2 regions of the Methylobacterium sp. Leaf94 genome follow, and region 1 is predicted to be linked to the other one. Evidence: riboswitches for the same ligand, from Rfam matches in the RefSeq annotation. Region 1 holds a riboswitch; the other holds the start of a gene.
What was found. A riboswitch is a leader RNA that binds a small molecule or an ion and turns the genes downstream of it on or off. The one in region 1 is predicted to bind thiamine pyrophosphate.

Region 1 (11,805 bases):
GGGCTGGACTTTGGCGTGTCACCAGCGATGTTGCGTCGCGTGAATGCTCCCGCGCCCGTCCCTCCCCGAAGCGGCCTCCGGCCCCAAAGCCGCCTCCTGACGACGCGTCACCGGTCCACCTCGCCCGCACCGGTCCGGCGCGGCGCGGCATGAGGGACGCGTCCGGCCGCGCGGAGGGCATGGGCGGTCCCGGCCTGAGCCCGAACGCGCTCCTCATCGGGCTGATCTTCTGCGGGGTTGGCTTGGGCATCGGCGCCGGGGCGCTCGCGGGCTCGGGCGCCGCCTTCGTGTTCCTGATGTCCGGCTGGGTGCTGGGCCTGTGCCTGCACGAATACGGCCATGCCCGGGCCGCTCTGTCCTGGGGCCTGCCCCCGACCGGCGCGCTCAGCCTCGATCCCCTGCGGGCCCCCAACCCCGTGGTGACCATGCTGCTGCCGGCGCTCTTCACCGTCATGGGGGGCGTGGGATTTCCGGGGGGCGTGGGATTGCCAGGCCGCGTCGGCGGTCCGCCCGAGGCCGGGTTGAGCCGGGGACGGCAATCGGCGGTGGCCGCCGCCGGCCCGGCGATGAGCGTCCTCTTCCTCGTCGTTCTCGCGCTGCTCTATGCCCTGGCCAGTCCGGGGGCCGAGACGCTGCGTGCGGTGCTCGCCGTCTCGGTGCTGTTCCAGGGCACAGCCCTGGTGCTCGGTCTGATGCCGATCCCAGGGCTCGACGGCTACGGCATCGTCCGACCCTGGCTCTCCGGCCCGCCGGCTTCGCCGCCATCCCCGCCCTGGGCCTTCGCGGACCGGATGGCCCGGCATTCGGGGCTGGTGCTGCTGGGTCTTTTCCTCGTCTCCGCCGCCTTCACCCGGCCGCTGTTCCGCGCCAGCCTGCTGTTGACGGACCTGCTCGGCATCGATCTCGCAGATGTGATCGCAGGTTTCCGGCTGGTGCGCCTGTGGTGATCCGCTCGTGCGGCGCGACCACCGCGAACGGAAGACTTGAACCCATCGTGGAATGATTTGCCGATGCGGTGTGTACGTTAACGAGCCGAGCCGTACTCTTGCGACCCATGCGGAGCCGGTGCGCGGTTCGTCTTGAATTCGGGGCGACGCACCGGCCCGTCGCGATCGTCGAGGCGGGAGGGGGGCATGCGGGACGATGCGCCGGGGCAGGGGACGCCGCCGTCGGCCTACCGCGTGCTGCTGCTGAACAATGCCGGCCGCGTCCTTCACACCAAGTCCCTCGCGGGCTGCACCGAGGCGGAGGCGCTGGAGCGGGCACGGGCCTTCATGGACGGCCGTTCGGTCGAGCTCTGGGACGGGGGGCGCCTGATCCAGCGGCTCGAGGCACCACACGAACCGATAGCCTGAGCGGAGGAGCGCGGCCCGGTCCTGTCCGCGGCGTTCGGGTCGCGTGGGAACCGGGCTTTCGTGCTAGATGCGCTCGGTATCCGGATCCGACGCGATCCGGCGCGGCCCGGTGGAGAGACCCTGCGATGGCCCTCAAGACGACGTTCCTGGTGCAGACCTTCGTGCTCAAGCGCAAGCGGCTCTCGCCGGGCGACCGTGATGTGGCGGTGACGGAGAGCGGGGCCCTGAAGAAGGCCGAGGCGATGGCCGCCCGCTTTCCCGGGACGGCGGCGATCAAGGTCGTGGCCGACGACGAGACGGGGGAACTGGAGAGTGCCACGATCCTCGGCAGCTTCGGCGAGGTGCCGGACGACTTCGCCGAGAGCCTGCAGGGCTCGTGAGGCCCGACGCGTCCGGCCTCCGCACCCCCGATCAAAGTGCCCCGCGGACGCGAAAGGGCCCCGCCGCGCGGCGGAGCCCCTTCTGATCGTCCCGGAGCCTGTCAGCCGTTACGGGCAGGCGTGGCGCTGACCGTCATTGCCGAGATAGGTCCCGGTGCGGCGGTCGTAGGACCGGAAGCGCTGGACGCAGTAAGCGACGTCCTCGCCGCTGGTCGCGACCTCCGGGGTGGCCTCGTAGCCCGTCGCGGCATAGCCGCCACCATAGGGCGCGTAACCGCCGTAATAGGCCGGCGCATAGCCGCCGGCGTAATAGTCGTCGCCGTAGTAGCCGCCATAGGCGCTGCCGAGGCCGTATCCGATCCCGGCGCCGGCGAGACCCAGGCCGAGCCCGAGGCCGAGGCCGCCATAGCCGCGACGGTAGCCGTAGCCGCGCCCGGCATAGGCGCCACCCCGGTTGAACCCACCGCGGTTGAAGCCGCCGCGATCACCCCGGAAGCCGTTGCCAGCAGCGAGGCCCGCCCCGGCACCGACGGCACCGGCGCCCACGCCGATGGTCCCGCCGCGGTTGAAGCCACCCTGCGCGAGGCCGCCGCGGAACCCGCCGCCGCCGAAGTTGCCCCCAAGATTGCCGCCGCGGAACCCGCCGCCCTGGGCGAGACCACCGCGGAAGCCACCGCCGCCGAAGTTGCCGCCGCGGAATCCGCCGCCACCCAGGCCGCCGCCGTGGAAGCCGCCGCCACCGCCACGGAAACCACCGCCGCCGCCCGGACGTGCGTCCGCGGAGGCGGGAATCATCGAGAGGGCCCCGACCAGGGCGGCCGATGCCAGGAGTATGCGCTTCATGGGAGAACCTGTCGTTCGCATGCCGATCCCGAGGATCGAACTTCTGGTAAAGGAACGCGGGGCCTGACGATAAAGTTCGTTTCAGGCCCTATTCCGTCTCAGTTCGTCGGGCCGGCGATTGACAAAACGGCCGCAGACCTCGAATCTGGAAGCATTCCGAGGGGAGCTCCGAGTGCGGGGGCTGAGATTGGGCGCGACGCCCTGACCCTTGAACCTGATCCGGTTCGTACCGGCGGAGGGACGGGAATTCCAAGACGCGGCGCGCATGTTCAGGCGTCGTCCCATCCGACACCGCCGTTCGCGAGTCCGGATCGTCTCCCACGCCAGGAGCGAACCCGATGAATGCACCCGTTCTTCCGAAGGATCTGCCGCAGGGGCAGGCGCCCACGGTGACCACCGGCCCGATCATGGGCTCGCGCAAGGTCTACGCGGCGGTGGCCGGGCACGACGACATCCGGGTACCGTTCCGCGAGATCACCTTGAGCGATCCGAAGGAGGCGCCGGTGCGGGTCTACGATCCGTCGGGTCCCTACACGGAGACGGATGCGGGGATCGACCTCGGGGCCGGCCTTCCGCTGGTGCGCGAGCCCTGGATCGCCCGGCGCGGCTACGCCACCGTGACCCCGCGCGCGGTCAAGCCCGAGGACAACGGCTTCGTGCCCGAGGACAAGCTCGTGGCCCCGTGTCCGGCCACCCGCGAGATCCGCAAGGCCGCGCCCGGCCAGATGGTGACGCAGTACGAGTTCGCCCGCGCCGGGATCATCACCGAGGAGATGATCTACGTCGCGCACCGCGAGAACCTGGCGCGCGAGACGATGCTGGAGGGCGCCCAGGCGGCCCTGGCCGACGGCAACAGCTTCGGCGCCGCCCTGCCGGCCTTCATCACGCCGGAATTCGTGCGCGACGAGGTGGCCCGGGGCCGCGCCATCATCCCGGCCAACATCAACCACCCCGAGGTGGAGCCGATGGCGATCGGCCGCAACTTCCTCGTGAAGATCAACGCCAACATCGGCAACTCGGCCGTGACCTCGTCCGCCGCCGAGGAGGTCGAGAAGCTGGTCTGGGCGACCCGCTGGGGCGCCGACACGGTGATGGACCTCTCGACGGGCCGCAACATCCACAACATCCGCTCGTGGATCGTGCGCAACTCGCCCGTGCCGATCGGCACGGTGCCGATCTACCAGGCCCTGGAGAAGGTCGGCGGCGACCCGCTGAAGCTCGACTGGGAGGTCTTCAAGGACACCCTGATCGAGCAGGCCGAGCAGGGCATCGACTACTTCACCATCCATGCCGGCGTGCGCCTCGCCCACGTGCCGCTCACCGCCCGCCGCGTCACCGGCATCGTCAGCCGCGGCGGTTCGATCATGGCGCGCTGGTGCCTGGCCGGGCACCGCGAATCGTTCCTCTACGAGCGCTTCGACGAGATCTGCGACATCATGCGGGCCTACGACGTGTCGTTCTCGCTCGGCGACGGCCTGCGCCCCGGCTCCATCGCCGATGCCAACGACGCGGCCCAGTTCGCCGAGCTGGAGACCCTGGGCGAACTGACCAAGATCGCCTGGGACAAGGGCTGCCAGACCATGATCGAGGGCCCCGGCCACGTGCCGATGCACAAGATCAAGGTGAACATGGAGAAGCAGCTCGTGGAGTGCGGCGAGGCGCCGTTCTACACCCTCGGCCCGCTGACCACCGACATCGCCCCCGGCTACGACCACATCACGTCGGGCATCGGCGCCGCCATGATCGGCTGGTTCGGCTGCGCCATGCTCTGCTACGTCACCCCGAAGGAGCATCTCGGCCTGCCCAACCGCGACGACGTCAAGGAAGGCGTAATCACCTACAAGATCGCGGCCCATGCCGCCGACCTCGCCAAGGGCCATCCGGCGGCGCAGCTGCGCGACGACGCCCTGTCGCGGGCCCGGTTCGACTTCCGCTGGGAGGACCAGTTCAACCTCTCCCTCGATCCCGACACCGCCCGCGCCTACCACGACGAGACCCTTCCGAAGGACGCCCACAAGGTCGCCCATTTCTGCTCGATGTGCGGCCCGAAGTTCTGCTCGATGAAGATCACGCAGGACCTGCGCGCCGAGGTGCTGGCGATGGAGGCGGCCGGCCAGGTGCTGGGCGAGGCCGCGCCCTTGAGCGCGGCCGAGCGCGAGGCCGGCATGGCGGCGAAATCGGCCGAGTTCCAGGCCGAGGGTGGCAAGCTCTACGTCGACGCGGCGGAGTAGGCCCCCGCGTCCCGGGCCGGCTGGTTTTCGCTGACCGGCCCGGGACAGGCATCGCGGGGAAGGACCGCCCGCGGTGCGTGGAATTCCAGAGGCGTGTGCGCGCGCGTCGTAGGCATCGTAGAGCGTGCCGATCATGAGATCGGCCGCGGCATCGAAGTCGGGCGGCGTGCCCAGCGAAATCTCCCGCTCATAGTTCTCGTTCCGCCGGAGCTGCACGAAGCCCAGCCGGTGAAGGGCCGCCTTCGTGGAGTCGGGCAGGACATCGCCAGACGCCTCCGGCCCCTGCGCACACCCGCCCGACGCGGCTTCGCAGCCCATCCGCGTATCCTCGTCGAAGAAGATGCACTGCACGTAGCGCTGATCCGTCCGGACGATGCTCACGGTGAGGAACCGATCCCGGGACGTGCTGCGCGGGCCGTGCAGGTGGATGCTGCTCAGCCGCGCGACCACTTCGCAGCGATGAGCCGCGACGAAGGCGGCGCGGCCGCGAGCGTCCGACGCGGCGTCCGAGGTCGGGACGTGGACGATCCCCGGCAGCGCCGCCGCGAACGGCCGCACCCGATTCCACGCCCGTCCGGTGGGGATCATTCCGATGGCCCTGCGTTTCCGCCCCGGGCCGGCGTGCCCGATCGCGCGGAGTGCTATCACAGGTTGCGGGGCGCGGCATCGCCCCGGCGCGGTTCTCCCCCGTCGCGTCACGCGAACAGCCCGTGCACGAACCAGCGCGCGGGCGCCTCCATCGTGGGGAAGCCCTCGCGATAGACCCAGAGGCGGCGGCCGGCCTCGTCTTCGACCACGTAGTAGTCCCGCAGCGGACCCGGCGCTCGCCACCACTCGTCGGCGATGCGCTCGGGTCCGTCCGCATGGGCGACGTGGTGCAGGCGCCGGCGCCAGCGGAAGCGGTGCGGCGGCCCGTCGGGGGCCAGCGCGATGACGTCCTCGGCCGCTTCGCCCCGGCTGAGCAGCACCAGCGGGCGCGGCGGCAGGCGCGCGCGGGCTCCCGGATCGGGTCGGCCCGCCTGGGCGGGGAGGCTCGCGCGCCACGGCTCCACGGCCTCGGCCCGCTCGGGCAGGTGGGTCTGGCGAAACCCGAGGCGCATCATCCGCCGGCCGAGGCGCTGGCGCAGGGCATCGCCCAGATGCTCGGTGCCTTCGCCCCCGCCGGGGGCCTCCATCAGGGCCGTCTGGCGTGCCGCGATCGGGCCCGTGGCGGTGACCTCGAGGCCCACCGTCTCGAAGCCGAAGCCGGCATCGAGGGCCGGGCCGAGGCGGTCGAGGCGCAGGGCGAGCAGGCGTCCGATCTGGGCCGGGCAGCGGGTCGGCAGGCTCAGGCCGAGGTCGAGGCTGCGCAGGATCCCATCGACGCGGGTCAGGGTCAGCCGTACGGCCCGGGCGCCGAGGCCGGCCGCTTCCAGCCGGGGGGCGATGCCCTCCATCAGACCCATGGCGGTGGCCACGATGGTTTCCGGCTGCCCGATCGGTTCGAGGAAGCCGCGCGCCGCCTGGAATTCGCGCGGGTCCTCGGCCGTGACCAGGGGTTCGGGCCGGTATCCGAGGGCCTGGTCGAGGCGCAGCAGCAGGGTTTCGCCGAAGCGCCGGGCCAGCGGCGCCCGGGGCGCCGTGGCGAGGTCGCCGATCCGGTGCAGGCCGAGGCGGGCCAGGGCCTGCGCCGTGGCCCCATCGAGGCGCAGGGCCGAGACGGGCAGGGCGTGCAGGGCCTCCGCGTTGCAGCCCGGGGCCACGAGGCCGCCCCCGCCGTGGCGCGCCAGGGCGTAGGCGCAGGCCGGCGTGTCGGCGAGGGCGATCCGGGCCGGCATGTCGCGGGTCGACAGCCGCCGGGCGAGGTCTTCCAGCAGCGCGGCCTCGCCGCCGAACAGGTGGCTCGCCCCCGCGATGTCGAGGAAGAACCCGTCGCCGCCCTCCGCCGGGCCGTAGGGAGCGACGACGGGCGTGTAGCGCTTGGCCCACAGGCAGAGGCGGTGCAAGGCGGCGGCGTCGGCCTCCGGATCGGCCGGATGGACGGCGACCGGCGTCCCGATCCGGGCGCGGGCCCGGGCCAGGGTTTCACCGGGCACGAGGCCGAGGGCGCGGGCGGCGGAATCCACCGCCACCAGGCGCAGGCCGTTGGTCTCCATGGCGGCCACGACCATCGGGCCGCTGTCGCGGTCGCCGTCAGCCCGAGCGCTGGGCGCGCCGCTCGGGACGGACGGCGCCTGCGTCCGCCTCAGCCGCGTGACCGGCCAGTGCTCCAGCCAGACCGAAACGATGCGCGGCATGATCCCACTCCAGAAGCCAATGTCCGGTCCGCCCATTGCGGCTCCGGTCGAGGGTCACCTGCCAGCACGGCCGCTCGATGCAGCCGAAGCGGTCGCGCAGGGCCTTGCCGGCGGCGACCCGCCAGCGTGTCGCCGCCACGTTGGGGCTCTCCGCCTCCGGCGGCCTCAGGACAAGGAGGAGCAGGTCGGTCCGGGCCGCCGCGAGGTGGAGCCGGCGGCTCTGGGCGAGGGGCAGGGCGGCATCGATGAGGCCCGCCACGGCCGCCAGCCCCTGCGCGCGCAGGGATTCCTCCAGGGCCCGGTAGGCGTCCCCGTCGCTCGCCACCTCGAACAGCAGCAGGCGGCCGGGATCGAGGCCGAGCCCGGCCAGCCCGTGCCCGTAGGGGAGGGGATGCCCCCGGCCAGCCACGAGCAGGGCCTCGCCGCGCACCCGGGCGAGGTGGCGCGCCACCAGCGCAAGGGCGAAGCCCAGCGCCGCCGGCTCGTCGCCCGCCTGCGCCGGGGCGATCTCGTGCAACTGACCGAGGGCGAGGCCGCCCTGTGCGAGGCGCGTATCGACGTCGTGGATGCCGAGGGGCAGGGCGCCCCTGAGGACGGATGCGCCTCCGCGATCGGCCACGAGGGCGCGCAGGGCCGCCAGATCCGGGGGCGCACCCGGATTCGCGGCATCCGGATTTGGCGGATCCGCCGGCAAAGTCTCGGTCTCGGCATCGGGAGGGTCTTCAGGGCTCTGTCTCATCGGCTCCGCTCCATCCCGCTACGCTAAGAACAAAACAGGAACACACTCAATCGGTTTCCGGGGGGATTCGGAATTTCGCCTGCCCACAGGGACTTGGCCTGTGGACGGCTGTGGACGCTTGTGGACGATGGTTTCCGGGCCGGCCGATCCGCCGCGCTTGACCCTATAGCGAGGGCAGGGCAGCACTCCTCACCGCCGCGCACAAGACGCGGATCAGCCGGGAGAACTCCATGCGTTTCGCTCGTGCCCTCGTGGTCCTGTCGGGCCTGATCACCGTCGCGGGCGGCCTCCCCGCCGCCGCGCAGACGGCGGCCCAGCCCCGGGGCGAGGCCAAGGCGCGCCGGCCCCAGGTCGTGTCGCAGCCGATCCAGGTCTACGATGCCCGCTTCGAGAACGGGGACCTGCGCATCTCCGGCAGCGTGCGCAAGCCCGGCACCGTGGTGGTGCTCGACGAGGACATCTCGATCATCGCCGACAGCCGGGGCCGCTTCGTCTTCCGCCTGCCTTACGTGCCCACCAACTGCATCGCCACCCTGAAGGCGGGCGAGGACGAGCGCGAGGCGGTCATCGCCAATTGCGGCCCCGCCGGCCAGCCCGGCCCGAAGGGCGAGACGGGGCAGAAGGGCGACACGGGTGACAAGGGCGAGACCGGCCCCGCCGGCCCGCAGGGCGTCGCCGGCTTGCCCGGTCCCCAGGGGCCCAAGGGCGAGCCGGGTGCCAAGGGCGAGCCGGGTGCCAAGGGCCAGGCCGGACCGAAGGGGGAACCCGGCCCCAAGGGAGAGACGGGTCCGAAGGGGGACGCCGGACCGAAGGGCGAGACGGGCGCGAAGGGGCCGGCCGGCGAGCGCGGCCCGGCGGGTCAGAAGGGCGAGCCCGGTCAGGCCGCCCTGGCGGCCGCCGCACCCGCATCCCCGTTCCGTGTGGTGCGCCAGGACACCTGCCCGGCCTCGGGCTGCGCGATCACCTGCGAGGGCACCGAGATCCTCGCCTCGGCCCTCTGCCTGAAGGGCGGCAGCGCCATCGTGACGGCGGGCGCCGACGGAACCTTGAGCGCGGCCTGCCCCACTGAGAGCCAGGGCCTCGTCGGCCTCTGCGCCCGGCGCTGAGGGGACGAACGACCCGGGCGATCGCCCCTCGCCGAAACGGAGCCGTCCGGTGTAAGGACGCGCTTCGTTTCGCGCCGAAGTCGATCCCACCCGTGTCGATACCGTCCATGCTCCTTGCCCCTGCCAGCCCCGTTCCCTGCACCCGCGGGGTCGTCCGATGACCCTGGGCATCTGGGGCAAGCTCGGCGGGGCCGGCCTCGGCCTCGCCATCGGCGGTCCCCTCGGCGGCCTCGTCGGTGGGGTGGCCGGGCACTTCCTGGTCGACCGCGAGGGCGCGCTGTTCGGCACCACGCCGCGCGACGTGGTCTTCACCACCGGCCTCGTGGCCCTGGCCGCCAAGATGGCCAAATCCGACGGCGTGGTGACGCAGGCCGAGGTGGAGGCCTTCGCCAAGGTGGTGCAGGTGGACGAGCGCGCCCGGCCCGGCGTGCAGCGCCTGTTCGACCTCGCCAAGGGCACCGCGAACGGCTTCGAGGCCTATGCCCGGCAATTGGCCACCACCTTCCACGATGAGCCGGCCCTGCTGGAGGACGTCCTCGACGGCCTGTTCCACATCGCCAAGGCCGACGGCGCCATCCACGAGGCGGAGGAGCGCTACCTGCGGGCGGTGGCGGAGACCTTCGGCTACGACGAGGCCGCGTTCCGCCGCATCGCCGCCCGCCACGTCCGGCTCTCCGACGATCCCTACCTCGTCCTCGGCCTCGACCACGACGTCGACGATGCCGGGCTGAAGGCCGCCCACCGGGCCCTGGTGCGGGAGAACCATCCCGACCGGGCCATCGCGCGCGGCCTGCCGCCGGAGGCGGTGGCCATCGCCACCCGCCGGCTCGCGGCCATCAACGCCGCCTATGACCGGATCAGCGCCGAACGGGGCCTCACGTGAAACCGACGCCCGAGAGCGCCGTCGCCACCAGCGTCCACCCGTCGCCAAATCACGGCGAGCGGCGGTCCGGCCCGGTGGATCTCCTCATCCTGCACTACACCGGCATGGAGAGCGCGGCCGTCGCCCTGCAGCGCCTTGCCAACCCCGTGGCGGAGGTCTCGGCCCATTACGTGGTGCTGGAGGACGGCCGCGTGGTGCAGATGGTGCCCGAGGGGCGCCGGGCCTGGCACGCGGGCCAGGGCTCCTGGGCCGGGCTCAGCGACGTGAATTCGCGCTCCCTCGGCGTCGAGATCGTCAATGGTGGCCATGCGGGCGGCCTGCCGGCCTACCCCCCGGCACAGATCGAGGCCGTGATCGCCCTGTGCGGCGATCTCGCCAAGCGCTGGAGCCTCGCTCCGCACCGGATCCTCGCCCATTCCGACATCGCCCCCGAGCGCAAGGAGGACCCGGGCGAGCACTTCCCCTGGGAGACCCTCGCCCGCGCCGGCATCGGCCACTGGGTGCCGCCGGCCCCGATCCGCGACGGCCGCTTCTTCGCGCAGGGCGATGCCGGGCCGCCGATCGAGGCGCTGCAGGCGATGTTCGCCCTCTACGGCTACGACCTGCCGGTGAGCGCCACCTTCGATGCCCGCATGGGCGCGGTGGTGACGGCGTTCCAGCGCCACTTCCGTCCGGCCCGCATCGATGGTGTCGCCGACGCCTCGACGATCACGACCCTGCGGGACCTGATCGCGGCGCTGCCGGGACGGTAGGGGACGAGAGGGCGCGCTTCCGCTCGCGTCCTCCTGCGGAAGAGGGTGGGCGCGGAGCCCCGGGAGAGGAAGGCGCCTGCGCCAGGGCCGACGGGCACTTCGCGGGCGTGCGGCCTGCGATCCCGCTCGGGTAAGCCGGGAGATCCCGGCTCACCTCTGGGAGCCGGCTCAGGCCCGGTGCTGTACCGCCCCGCCGCCATGCCCGTGCGCCTCTTCCGTCACCGAGCCGCGGGTGCGCCACAGGCTGTAGGCGATGCCCGCGATGAGGAACACGACGGTGACCGCGAGGGAGACCCACGGCGGCACGTGGACGAGGTCGAAGGTGTCGGCGACCACGATCTTGCCGCCGATGAAGATCAGGATGAAGGCCAGCGCCGTCTTGAGATAGGCGAAGCGGTCTACCATCGCGGCCAGGGCGAAGTAGAGCGCGCGCAGGCCGAGGATCGCGAAGATGTTCGAGGTGTAGACCACGAAGGTGTCGGTGGTGATGGCGAAGATCGCCGGCACGCTGTCGACGGCGAAGATCACGTCGGCGCCGTTCACGAGAATGAGCGCCAGGGCCAGGGGCGTCAGCCAGAGGGCGGTCTTGCCGGTCTTCGGGTCGGGCTTGCGCACGACGAAGTGCTGCCCGTGCAGCTCGGGCGTGATGCGCAGGACCCGCTGCAGGAACCGGACGGCCCGGTTCTCGCGGATGTCGCCCGGCTCCTCGTCCTTCGAGAGCAGCATCTTGAGGCCGGCGAAGATCAGGAAGGCGGCGAAGATCGACAGCACCCAGGCGGCCTGGTGCACGAGGGCCGCGCCGAGGCCGATCATCAGCCCACGCAGCAGGACGGCCGCGAGGATGCCCCAGACCAGGACCCGGTGCTGGGCGGCGCGGGGGATGCCGAGCGCCGTGAGGATGACGGCGATCACGAAGACGTTGTCCATCGACAGCGACTTCTCGACCACGAGGCCGGCGACGTATTCCTGGCCCGCCTGGGGCCCGAGATACCACCAGACCCAGCCGCCGAAGATCATGCCCAGGGTGAAGTAGAACAGCGTGAGGAGCAGGCTCTCCTTCACGCCGATCTCGTGATTCTTGTCGCGATGCAGGAGTCCGAGATCGAAGGCCAGCAACCCGGCCACGAGGGCGTGGAACCCGAGCCACATCCACACGGGCTTGCCGAGCCACTCGTAATACAGAAAATCAACCATGACGCAGGACCGTCGATGCTTCTTGAGGAGAGAAAGCATCGGCTCC
Region 2 (11,805 bases), on a different contig from region 1:
GATTTCTGCGGCCACGGCCTCGGGCGCACCTACCACGATGCCCCCACCATCCTGCACTACGTCGAGCCGAGCTACGACGTTAAGTTCCAGCCCGGCCAGTTCTTCACGGTCGAGCCCATGATCAATCTCGGCCGGCCAGCGGTGAAGGTTCTCTCCGACGGCTGGACCGCGGTCACCCGCGACCGCTCGCTCTCGGCGCAGTTCGAGCACACCGTGGCGGTGACGGAGACGGGGGCGGAAATCTTCACCCTCTCGCCCAAGGGTCTGCACCAGCCCGCGCCGACCGCCGGTTGATTTCGGGCTCATGACCACCCGGCCGCCGTCCGCGCCCGACCCGTCGGACGGCGAGCCGCATTACCTCGGCCATCGCGACCGCCTGCGCGCCCGGTTCGCCCAGGGTGGGGCTGAGGCCCTTCCGGATTACGAGCTTCTCGAACTCGCCCTATTCCGGGCCATTCCCCGCCGGGACGTGAAGCCCCTGGCCAAGGCCCTGATCCGACGCTTCGGCAGCTTTGCCGAGGTGGTGAGCGCTGAGCCGGCGCGACTTGCTGAAATTGAAGGCATCGGCCCCGGGGTCATCGCCGACCTGAAGCTCATCGAAGCGGCAGGGCATCGGCTGGCGCGCGGGGCGATCGCCGACCGCCCTCTGCTCTCGTCGTGGAGCGCCGTGCTGGAATATTGCCGCGCCACCATGGCTTTCGCGGCGCGCGAGCAGTTCCGCGTGCTGTTCCTCGACCGGCGCAACCACCTGATCGCCGACGAGGTCCAGGGGCGGGGAACCGTCGACCACACGCCAGTCTATCCGCGCGAGGTGGCGCGCCGTGCCCTCGAGCTCTCGGCCACCGCCATCATCCTGGCTCATAACCATCCCTCGGGCGACCCCACTCCCTCGGCCGCCGACATCCGGATGACCCGCGAGCTCATCGGGGTGCTGGACCCCCTCGGCATCCTGATCCACGATCACATCATCCTGGGTCGGGAGGGTCACGCCAGCTTCAAGGGCTTGAAGTTGATCTGAACGTGCTACCCTACACGCAAGGGCGGTGGGCGCGGACTCCGATCCCAGGTCGCTGGCGCGCCTCTTGCCTAGACAAGAACGGTGTTCAAGGGGGAGACGCGAATGGCGCTCGCTGCATTCGACGAGATGACCGGGCTGCCCGATGGGGCGCTGAGCAACCCCGCCGTGCGCGAAGCCTACGACAGCCTGAAGCACTGGCTCGACACCACGCCGCCCGAGCATTTCAACACCCGCCGCAGCCAGGCCGAGATGCTGTTCCGGCGCATCGGCATCACCTTCGCGGTCTACGGCGCGAACGAGTCCACCGAACGGCTGATCCCCTTCGACATCATCCCGCGGGTCATCACGAAGCCCGAATGGGGTTTCTTGGAGCGAGGCCTCAAGCAGCGCGTCACCGCCATCAACGCCTTCCTGAAGGACATCTACGGGGCGCAGGAATGCATCAAGGCCGGCGTGATCCCGGCCGACCTCGTCTACCGCAACCCGCATTACCGCATGGAAATGCGCGCTTTCCGGGTGCCGCACGACCTTTACGTCCACATCGCCGGCATCGACATCGTCCGCACCGGGGAGAACGACTTTTTCGTGCTGGAGGACAATGCCCGGACCCCGTCCGGCGTCTCCTACATGCTCGAGAACCGCGAGGTCATGCTGCGGCTGTTCCCGGAGCTGTTCTCCCGCCACCGCGTCGCGCCGGTGGAGAACTATCCCGACGCACTGCTGGCGACCCTGCGCAGCCTCGCGCCGTCCACGGCGACCCGCGACCCCACCGTCGCGCTGCTGACGCCGGGTCGTTACAACTCGGCCTTCTACGAGCACTCGTTCCTGGCCGACAAGCTCGGCGTCGACCTCGTCGAGGCCTCCGACCTCTTCACCAAGGACGACGTCGTCTACATGCGGACGACCGAGGGCCCCCGCCGGGTCGACGTGCTGTACCGCCGTCTCGACGACGATTTCCTCGATCCGCTGGTCTTCCGCCCGGACTCGGTGCTCGGAGTCCCCGGCATCATGAACGCCTACGAGCGCGGGACCGTGACCCTGGCCAACGCCGTCGGCACCGGCATCGCCGACGACAAGGCGGTCTACAGCTACATGCCGGAGATCGTGAAGTTCTTCACCGGCGAGGAGCCGATCCTGCACAACGTGCCGACCTACCGCTGCCGCGAGAAAGAGGCTTTTGCCTATGTGATGGACAATCTCAGCGAGCTCGTGGTGAAGGAGGTCAACGGCTCCGGCGGCTACGGCATGCTGGTCGGCCCACACGCCACCAAGCGCGAGATCGAGGAGTTCGGACGCAAGCTGAAGCATGCGCCGGACGGCTTCATCGCCCAGCCGACCTTGGCCCTCTCCACCTGCCCGACTTTCGTCGCATCCGGGGTCGCACCCCGGCACGTGGATCTGCGCCCCTTCGTGCTGTGCGGCTCGGACGAAATCCGCATCGTCCCCGGGGGCCTCACCCGGGTCGCGCTGAAGGAAGGGTCGCTCGTCGTGAACTCAAGCCAGGGCGGCGGCACCAAGGACACCTGGGTCCTCGACGCCTGAGCCATCGCGCAGCATCCGGCGGGGCCTTCCGTCCCGGGTGCCTTTCCAAGTCCGTGCCGGCTCCGGCATAGTCCTTTTCGCCCTGCGGCCTGCGTTTCCGACGCCAGCCGACGTCCCGATGGAACCCCATGCTGTCCCGGACCGCCGACAACCTGTACTGGCTCTCGCGCTACGCCGAGCGAGCGGAGTTCGTCGCCCGCATCCTCGATGCCGCCCTGCGCCTAGCCGCCCTGCCGTCGAGCTACGGCGGCGGCGAGACCAACGAGTGGGCCTCCGCCCTGGCCTCGGCTGGCGATCCGGACGTGTTCAAGCCGCTCTACGCCAGCGTCACGGAAGCGACCGTCTGCGATTTCCTTGCCTTCAGCCCCCACAATCCTTCCTCGATCCGCTCCTGCATCGAGACCGCGCGCGAGAATGCCCGCAGCGTCCGCACGGCGCTGACCACCGAAATGTGGGACGCCATCAACGGCGCCTGGCTCGAGCTGCGCAACTACGAGGGACGCGACCTCAACCGCGACGAGTTCACCCGCTTCCTGGACTGGGTGAAGGGCGTCTCCCTCGCCTTCGACGGTTCGGCCTACCGCACGATGCTGCGCAACGACGCCTACTGGTTCACACGCCTCGGAACGGCGATCGAACGGGCGGACAACACCGCCCGCATCCTGGACGTGAAGTACCGCATCCTGCTCCCCGCCACGGAGAAGATCGGCGGCAGCCTCGATTATTTCCAGTGGACCACGATCCTGCGCGAGGTCTCGGCCTTCAACGCCTATCACTGGGTCTACCGCGAGAGCGTGAAGCCACTCCTGGTGGCCGATCTTCTCATCCTGAACCGGCAAATGCCGCGCTCATTCACCAACTGCTACGGTATGCTGGTGGAGCACCTCGACCTCATCGCCGACGCCTACGGGCGGCGCGGCGCGAGCCAGCGCCTGGCCAGCAATACCCTGGCACGCCTGGAAGGCGAGAACATCAACCGCATCTTCTCATCCGGCCTGCATGAGTTCGTGACGGAGTTCATCGTCGAGAACAATCGCCTCGGCGCAGCGGTCATCGAGCAATATCTGGTATAGGGCCGGCCCCGGCCCGACGCCGCGCAAAGGTCGCCGCATGCGAATCCGCGTCTTCCACGAGACCAACTATACCTATGAGCAGCCCGCCCGCGGGCTGATTCAGGTCCTGCGTCTGCGTCCTCGCGACCATGACGGCCAGTATGTCCGGCGCTGGCGCATCGAGCCCTCCGTCGACGGCCGCGTGAGCGAGCGCGAGGATGGCTTCGGCAACGTGGTGCACTGGTTCACGGCGGACGAGCCGGCCGAGGCCCTGTCGATCCGGGTCACCGGAGAGGTCGACACCCTGGAGATGCACGGCATCGTGCGCGGCACCATCGAGCGCCTGCCGGACGTGTTCTACCTGCGGGATTCGGATCTCGCCCTGGCCAACGACGCCATTCAGGCCTTCGCCCAGGAGATCTCGGCGGCCGGCGACCCGGCCCCCCTACCGTGTCTGCACCGGCTGCTCGCCGCCGTGCACCAGCGGGTCACCTTCGTCCCCGGCCCGGCCAGCGCCAGCACGAACGCCGCGCAGGCCTTCGTCCAGGAGAAGGGCGTCTGCCAGGACATCACCCATCTCTTCATCGCGGCGGCCCGCCACCTCGAGATTCCCACCCGCTACGTCTCGGGCTACTACCATCACGCCGACCGGGATGCGGATCAAGGCTCCGGCCATGCCTGGGCCGAATCGCTGGTGCCGGGGCTCGGCTGGATCGGCTTCGACGCCGCCCACGGTATCGCCACCACCGAGGCGCATATCCGCGTGGCTGTCGCCCTCGACTATCTCGGGGCGGCTCCGATTCGCGGCAGCCGCATGGGCGGCGGGACAGAAACACTCGACGTGACGCTTCGCGTCGAGCAAGCACAGGCTTCCGTCCAGTCCTGATCGCGGATGGACGCGCGAGAAAGACCGCTCCATGACCTACTGCGTCGGTGTCCTCGTCGAGGAGGGGCTGGTGATGATCGCCGATACCCGGACCAATGCCGGGCTCGACGACATCTCGACCTACCGCAAGCTCCACCACTTCAACGTGCCGGGCGAGCGCGTGATGATGCTGGCCTCCGCCGGAAATCTCTCGATCACCCAGTCGGTCCTCAGCCTTCTGGCCGAGGGAGTCGAGGGCGATGCCGGCGAGCCGAAGATGAAGCTCGTAGAGGCGCCGACGATGTTCCAGGCGGCCCAGCTCGTGGGCCGCGCCATTCGGCGGGTCCGCGAGATCGAGAAGGCGGGGTTCGAGGCGGCCAACCTGCGCTTCTCGGTCTCGCTGTTGTTCGGCGGACAGATCGGCTCAGACCCGATGAAGCTCTACCTGATCTACTCGGCCGGCAACTTCATCGAGTGCAGCGGCGACGCGCCTTTTCTGCAGATCGGGGAACACAAGTACGGTAAGCCGATCCTGGACCGGGCGGTTAAGTACGAGACCGACCTCTACGACGCCCTCAAGGTCGGCCTCGTCTCGATGGATTCGACGATGCGCTCGAACCTTGGCGTCGGCCTGCCCATCGACATCGCGGTCGCCCGCCGCAACGCCCTCGACCTCGAGGTAAACCACCGGATCGAAGCCGGCGAGAGCTACTTCCACGATCTGCGGGAGCGCTGGTCGGCGGCGCTGCGTGCCGCCCATCGGGCGATCCCCCGGCCGCCCTACGGCCCGGCCACGGCGAAGTGATCACGCCCTCGCGCGGCCGAGGAGCCTGAGCGCGCCCTCCGCGAGCTCAACGGTCAGGCGACCCGCCTCAGTCTCGCGGGCAAGGGGCGCCCCCTGCCCGGCCCAGAGGGGCGAGAAGTCGCCGGAGCCGCGTCGCTCGGCCTCGATCCGCAGGGGCTGGAGCCCGATGGCGGCGGTGGGGAAGACCGGCACCTCCGCGTGCCAGGGCCCGAGTTCACGCATGACGCGGTTCACGAGTCCCCGGGCCGGCTTGCCCGTCAGGACGTTGGTGATCGTGGTGTCCTCGTCGCGGGCACGGCGCAGGGCCTCCTGGTGCGGCCCCGAGAGAGCGGCCTCGGTGCAGCGCAGGTAGGCCGTTCCCAGCTGAACGGCGGAGGCGCCGAGCATGAAGGCGGCGGCGATCCCGCGGACATCGGCGATGCCCCCGGCCGCGATGACGGGCACGTCCACCGCGTCGACCACCTGGGGCACCAGAGCCATCGTGCCGACTTGCGTCGCGGGATCGCCGCCGAGGAACAGGCCGCGATGCCCGCCGGCTTCGGCTCCCTGCGCGATGATCGCATCGACCCCGCGCTCGGCGAGCCAGCGCGCTTCGCGCACCGTGGTTGCGGACGAGAGAATGATGCAGCCGAGCGCCCGGACGCGGTCGAGGAGCGCCGCTTCCGGCAGGCCGAAATGGAAGCTGACCACCGCCGGCCGGACGTCGGCGACGGCCGCGAGCATCGCAGCGTCGAAGGGCGACCGCTGTGCCATGACGATCAGAGCCGACGGATCAAGGCCGAGTTCCGCATAGTAGGGCGCGAGCCGGCTGCGCCAGGCGGACTCGCGCACTGCATCCGGCACGTCCGGCACGTGACAGAAGAAGTTCAGGTTGAACGGCGCGTCCGTCCGCGCCCGAATCGCCGCCGCTTCGTTGCGTACCGTGTCCGGGTTCATCGCCGCGCAGGCGAGGGAGCCGAGGCCCCCGGCCGCGCTGACGCTGGCGGCAAGGGCCGGCTTCGGTCCGATCATCGGCGCCTGGATGATCGGATGCTGCACCCTTACGCGCTCGAGAAAGCGGTTCTTTCCCCACATGCGCTGCCTCCTTGCCTGTCACCGCTCGTCGGATGTCGCGCCGAGGCGGGCGAGATAGGCGCGCACCTCGGCCACCGGGTCCGCGCCGTGCATCAGTGCGCCCATCACCGCGACGCCGGCAGCGCCCGCAGCGCGGCATGCGTCCACGCGGTCGACCGTGATTCCCCCGAGGGCGATGACCGGCATGCCGAACCCGGCGGCGGTTTCCAGGGCCGCCGCTCCGAGGGCGGGACCGTAGCCGGGCTTGCTCTGCGTCGGAAAGATCGGGCTGAGGGTAGCGTAGTCGGCGCCGGACCGCGCGGCCACCGCGATCTCCTCCAGTGTGTGCGCCGAAACCCCGATGCGACCGCCGGATAGGCGCCGGCGGGCTTCGGCGATCTCGGCCGCGGTGGTTCCACCGGGCAGATGGACTCCGTCGGCCCCGAGCTCGGCGGCGAGCGCCACATCGGCGCCGATGGTCAGTGAACCGCCCTCAGCCTGAACCAGACGCGCGATATCCCGGGCGAGCGCGCGCCGTGCATCCGGCGCCAGGTCGCGCTCCCGAAACCAGACCCAGCGGGCGCCGGCCCGCAGGAGGCGTTCGAGGGTGGCGCGGAGGTTCTGGGCGGCGACCTCCGGTACGTCGGTCGCCGACCTGTCCGTCACCACCAGTAGCCGCGCGGGCAGGCCGCTCATCGCCGTGCGCCGGTAGCGGGCGCGTCGGACGCAACCCGGCTCACGAGCCCACGAGACCGAGTTGCGGGCTCGACGGCTCGGCCCGGCCCCGCTTCGGGATGCGGCCGGCAAGATACGCGTCGCGGCCGGCCTGGACGGCGTTGCGCATGGCACGAGCCATCCGCACGGGATCGTCGGCTTTGGCGACCGCGGTGTTGAGGAGGCAGCCGGCGGCGCCGAGCTCCATGGCGATAACCGCGTCGGAGGCGGTGCCAATGCCGGCATCGACGATCACCGGCACCGGCGAGCGCCGACAGATCAGCTCCAGGTTAGCCGGGTTGGCCACACCCATGCCGGAGCCGATCAGCGAGCCCATGGGCATCACGGCGGCGCAGCCGAGATCGGCGAGACGCTGGCAGACCACCGGATCGTCGTTGCAATAGGGCAGCACGGTGAAGCCGTCATCGACGAGGTGGCGGCAGGCATCCAGCAGTTCGGCCACGTCGGGATACAGCGTTTCGCGATCGCCGATGACCTCGACCTTGATCCAGTTCGTATCGAGGGCCTCGCGGGCGAGTTCGGCGGTCATGATCGCGTCGCGCGCCGTCTCGCAGCCGGCGGTGTTGGGCAGGAAGCGGTGCCCCTTGAGCCGGCGCAGCGTATCCGAGCCGTGCCCCTGGAGCGAAACCCGCCGGATCGAGGCCGTGACCACCTCGGCGCCGGACGCCGCCACCGCATCGAACAGAATGCTCTGGGTGGGGTAGCCGGCGGTACCGATGAAAAGACGCGAGCCCAGGCTCACACCGCCAATCACCAGCGAGTCAGTGTCGTTCGCGATCTCGGTCATTCCCACCTTCCTGTCATGATGTCTCCCCTTTCGATCATCCGCCCTGCATCGCGCGGACGATCTCGACGCGGTCGCCGTCGCTGAGGGCGGTGAGCGCCCAGTCCCGGCGGCGAACCACGGACCCGTTGAGCGCGATGGCGATGCCCTGAGGGCTCTCGATGCCGGTCTCCTCGGCCTCCTCCCGGAACAGGGCGTCGAGGTCGGCAGCCGTGCTCTCGCGGGCCTCTCCGTTGACCGTGAGCTTCATGCGAACACCCTCTGCGGTGCCGACGCGAAGCGGGCTCGACCAAAATCCCGGGCGTAATCCGGCAGCGTTCCCTCGGCGACCAGGGCCGCGACCGCATCGGCGGTGGCGGGGGCCAGCAGGTAGCCATTGCGGTGATGACCGGTGGCGACGACGAGGCCGGGCGCCAGGGCATCGATGATCGGCGCATCGTCGTCCGAGGTCGGCCGGAGGCCGCTCCAGATCGCCTCCACCGCCATCTCCTCGATGCCGGGCAGGACGCGGCGGGCGCCCTCCAGCAGGGCGTAGAGGCCGCCGGCCGTGACGCCGGGGACGAAGCCGCAATCCTCCACCGTCGCGCCGACGATGAGATGGCCGTCGCTCTTCGGCGCCATGTGAACCTGCTCGGTCCAGACCATGTGGGTGAGGGTGCCGGTGCGGGCCGTGGTCCGTAGTGCGAGGGACTGGCCGCGCAGGGGCCGGACCGGCAGGGCGAGATGATCGGGCAGGAGTCCCGTCTCCCCACTCCAGGCGCCGGAGGCGAGCACGACGGTGTCGGCCCGGCTGATGCCCTGGGCCGTACGGACGCCAGTGACCCGGTCGGCACTCCAATCCAGCGCCTCGACCGCGCAGCCCTCCACGATGGCGACTCCTGCGGCGAGGCAGGCCCGCACGAGGGCGGCCATTACCCGGCTCGGATCGACCTGATGGTCGTGCGGGCAGTACAGGCCGGCGGTGACGGTGGGGCGCAGGCGCGGCTCGCGGGCCCGGGCCTCGGGACCGGTCAGCCAGCGAGCGTCGAGGCCGGAGCGCTTCTGCAGATCGTGCCGGAAGCGCAGGCGCTCGACCTCGTCGCGGCCGATGGCCAGCACCAGGGTGCCCTCCTCTCGGTAGTCGATGTCGAGGCCGGCCGCGGCCTGAAGGGCATCGCGGAAACCCGGCCAGCGCGACAGGCTCTCCAGGGCCAGGGGCAGCAGCGGGTCGGAGCCGGGCTCGTGCTCGGCAGCGGGGGCCAGCATACCGGTGGCGGCGAGGCTCGCCCCGGCGCCGACGGTGTCGCGCTCCACCACGGTCACCGATCGCCCGGCCTGCGTCAGGCGCCAAGCGATCGACAGCCCGATCAGGCCGGCGCCGACGACGACCACGTCACTGCGTGCCGGGGCAACGGCGGCCGGCGGCGCAACGCCATGCGTCCGTCGCAGGTTGAGGAAGGCGTTCGGGGTCACGTCCAACACAATCTCCGCAACAGGCGTCGAGATTGGTGGGGCTGCAGCTTCGCGTGGTGAAGCGTGCCGGGCTCGAGGAGAAACCCGCGGTCCAATCCCTACGCCGGTATGAACCGGGTCAGGTTCGAAGGATTTCCGCGCCGCCATCCGCGAGCGGACGGCCATCGGTTTCTCAGCCCCTTGCCGGGGATCTCCCTGGAACACCCCTGATGTGGGCCGTCCGCGCATTGGGGTCAATCCCCGAGCGGGCCTCAGGCAGCGGGCGGGCGCGCCGGCCGATAGACACCCATGGGTTCGGCGAACCCATCGAGCGCATGTTCGCCGAGAGGCTCCGGCATGTCCCAGAGGAAGTCGACGAAGGGCTTCGTCATCAGGATCGGTTCGCCCAGCGTCCGGTTCAGCCGGGCGACGCGGCTAGCGAGATTCACGTCGCGTCCAATCACGGTGAAGTCTAGTCGGGCGCCGGAGCCGACATTGCCGTAGGCGGCCTCGCCGTGATGCAGGGCGATGCCGGCGGCCACGGGATTGGCGAAGCGGCCGAGCGCATTAGCCTCCGCGAGGGCCGCCATGGCGCTTTGCGAGGCGGTGAGCGCCCCCTTGGCGGCACCGCCCAAATCGTCTCCGGGCTCGCGAAAAATCGCCAGCAGGCCGTCGCCTAGATATTTCAGGACCTCGCCGCCCTCGCGCTCGATGGCCGGCACTAGGCAGTCGAAGAAGATGTTCAGGAGGTCGACCGCCTCTTCCGGCGTCATGTCGGCGGAGATGCGCGTGTAATCGCGCATGTCGGCAAACAGGATCGCCGAGCGGATGCGCTGGACGTGACCGCGACGGATGGAGCCGCCGAGGATCGCCTTGTGCGGCTCGTCGCCGACATAGATCCGCAGGACGTGATCCAGTTGCTTGTTGACGCTGCGCATCTCCATGACCGCCGCCAGTGTCGGCATGACGAAGCGGAGAATCGCCACGTCCTCGTCGCGGAACCCCGCTTCGGATCGGGTGGCGAAGGAGATGCCGTTGCGCGTGCCGTTGGTGAAGAACAGCGGCGCGACGATGTAGTGCCGGTAGCCCTCGGCCTTCAGGTCCGGAATGACCGCGAAGGCCTCATCCGGGGTCTCGGCGAGATCGAGGATCAGCCACGCGCCGGTTTCGTGAACACGGAAGAACGGACTTGCCCGATAGGCCTTGTCCGACGCTTCCCCGTGCGGGAACAGACGGACCGTGGAGCCCGTCTCGCGGGTCCAGAACCGCCCGACGCCGGAATACTCGGAATGCAGGGCGTCGATGGCCGTGGTGGCGCGGTCCACCGGCACATCCAGCGCGATCAGGCGTTCGGCGAGGCCGGAGAGCAGGTCTTCCGCTTTCGGCATGCGGGCCCCCTCGCTCAGCAGCCAGTCGCGCAGGGCCACGCATTGCTGGAGGGCGCCGAAGGGGACGTCGGCCGCCTCCGAGCCATCGGCTTCGGCGGTGGGGGAAGGCTGGGGCGGGCCTTGATCGAGCATATGGCCAAGGTGGGTTGGAAGATGGCGTCCGGCAACGGCCACCGCTCTGGTTTCGTGCGTATCGTGCCGGCGTCACCGCTTCAACAGTGCAGACTGGGCCGGACGCCGGAGCCGACGCCGTTCGGCGCGCTTCATGCGCATCGATGGCCGGGAAGTCGAAACGAAAGAGCCGACCCCGAGAGGAGCCGGCTCATTCGCAGGGGTCGTTGGCCGGGGCGAGCCGGCGCAAACGAAGATGTCAGTTGTCGAGGAAGCTGCGCAGCTTGCGCGAGCGGCTCGGGTGCTTGAGCTTGCGCAGAGCCTTCGCCTCGATCTGACGGATGCGCTCGCGGGTTACCGAGAACTGCTGGCCGACCTCCTCGAGGGTGTGGTCGGTGTTCATGCCGATGCCGAAACGCATGCGCAGCACCCGCTCCTCGCGGGGCGTGAGCGAGGCGAGCACGCGCGTCGTGGTCTCCCGCAAGTTGGATTGGATCGCCGCGTCGATGGGCAGGACGACGTTCTTGTCCTCGATGAAGTCGCCGAGGTGGCTGTCCTCCTCGTCGCCGATCGGAGTCTCGAGCGAGATCGGCTCCTTGGCGATCTTGAGAACCTTGCGCACCTTCTCCAGCGGCATGGCCAGCTTTTCAGCCAGTTCCTCCGGGGTCGGCTCGCGACCGATCTCGTGCAGCATCTGGCGCGAGGTCCGGACGATCTTATTGATCGTCTCGATCATGTGCACCGGGATGCGGATGGTGCGGGCCTGATCGGCGATCGAGCGGGTGATCGCCTGCCTGATCCACCAGGTGGCGTAAGTCGAGAACTTGTAGCCACGCCGGTACTCGAACTTGTCGACGGCCTTCATCAGGCCGATGTTGCCCTCCTGGATCAGATCCAGGAACTGCAGGCCGCGATTGGTGTACTTCTTGGCGATGGAGATCACCAGGCGCAGGTTGGCCTCGATCATCTCCTTCTTGGCCTGGCGGGCTTCGCGTTCGCCCTTCTGGACCATGTTAACGAT

Region 2: it holds a riboswitch for thiamine pyrophosphate, as region 1 does, so the genes downstream of both, thiO (glycine oxidase ThiO) here and thiC (phosphomethylpyrimidine synthase ThiC) in region 1, are expected to answer to the same signal.

The regions. Positions count from the first base shown of each region.
Region 1 is NZ_LMRM01000004.1:58,628-70,432, reverse strand. It holds gene ASG63_RS03840 (hypothetical protein) at 150-947, shown strand; gene ASG63_RS03835 (hypothetical protein) at 1,134-1,355, shown strand; gene ASG63_RS03830 (hypothetical protein) at 1,481-1,735, shown strand; gene ASG63_RS03825 (BA14K family protein) at 1,844-2,578, opposite strand; TPP riboswitch at 2,728-2,836, shown strand; gene thiC (phosphomethylpyrimidine synthase ThiC) at 2,917-4,809, shown strand; gene ASG63_RS03815 (Y-family DNA polymerase) at 5,505-7,085, opposite strand; gene ASG63_RS03810 (ImuA family protein) at 6,982-7,824, opposite strand; gene ASG63_RS03805 (collagen-like protein) at 8,055-8,930, shown strand; gene ASG63_RS03800 (molecular chaperone DjiA) at 9,088-9,813, shown strand; gene ASG63_RS03795 (N-acetylmuramoyl-L-alanine amidase) at 9,810-10,565, shown strand; gene ASG63_RS03790 (TerC family protein) at 10,734-11,759, opposite strand.
Region 2 is NZ_LMRM01000034.1:298,569-310,373, reverse strand. It holds gene map (type I methionyl aminopeptidase) at 1-294, shown strand, start outside; gene radC (RadC family protein) at 305-1,018, shown strand; gene ASG63_RS16925 (circularly permuted type 2 ATP-grasp protein) at 1,121-2,560, shown strand; gene ASG63_RS16920 (alpha-E domain-containing protein) at 2,689-3,633, shown strand; gene ASG63_RS16915 (transglutaminase family protein) at 3,671-4,498, shown strand; gene ASG63_RS16910 (hypothetical protein) at 4,530-5,282, shown strand; gene ASG63_RS16905 (NAD(P)H-dependent flavin oxidoreductase) at 5,283-6,356, opposite strand; gene ASG63_RS16900 (thiamine phosphate synthase) at 6,375-7,031, opposite strand; gene ASG63_RS16895 (thiazole synthase) at 7,072-7,857, opposite strand; gene thiS (sulfur carrier protein ThiS) at 7,892-8,104, opposite strand; gene thiO (glycine oxidase ThiO) at 8,101-9,306, opposite strand; TPP riboswitch at 9,384-9,512, opposite strand; gene ASG63_RS16880 (adenylate/guanylate cyclase domain-containing protein) at 9,558-10,805, opposite strand; gene rpoD (RNA polymerase sigma factor RpoD) at 11,044-11,805, opposite strand, start outside.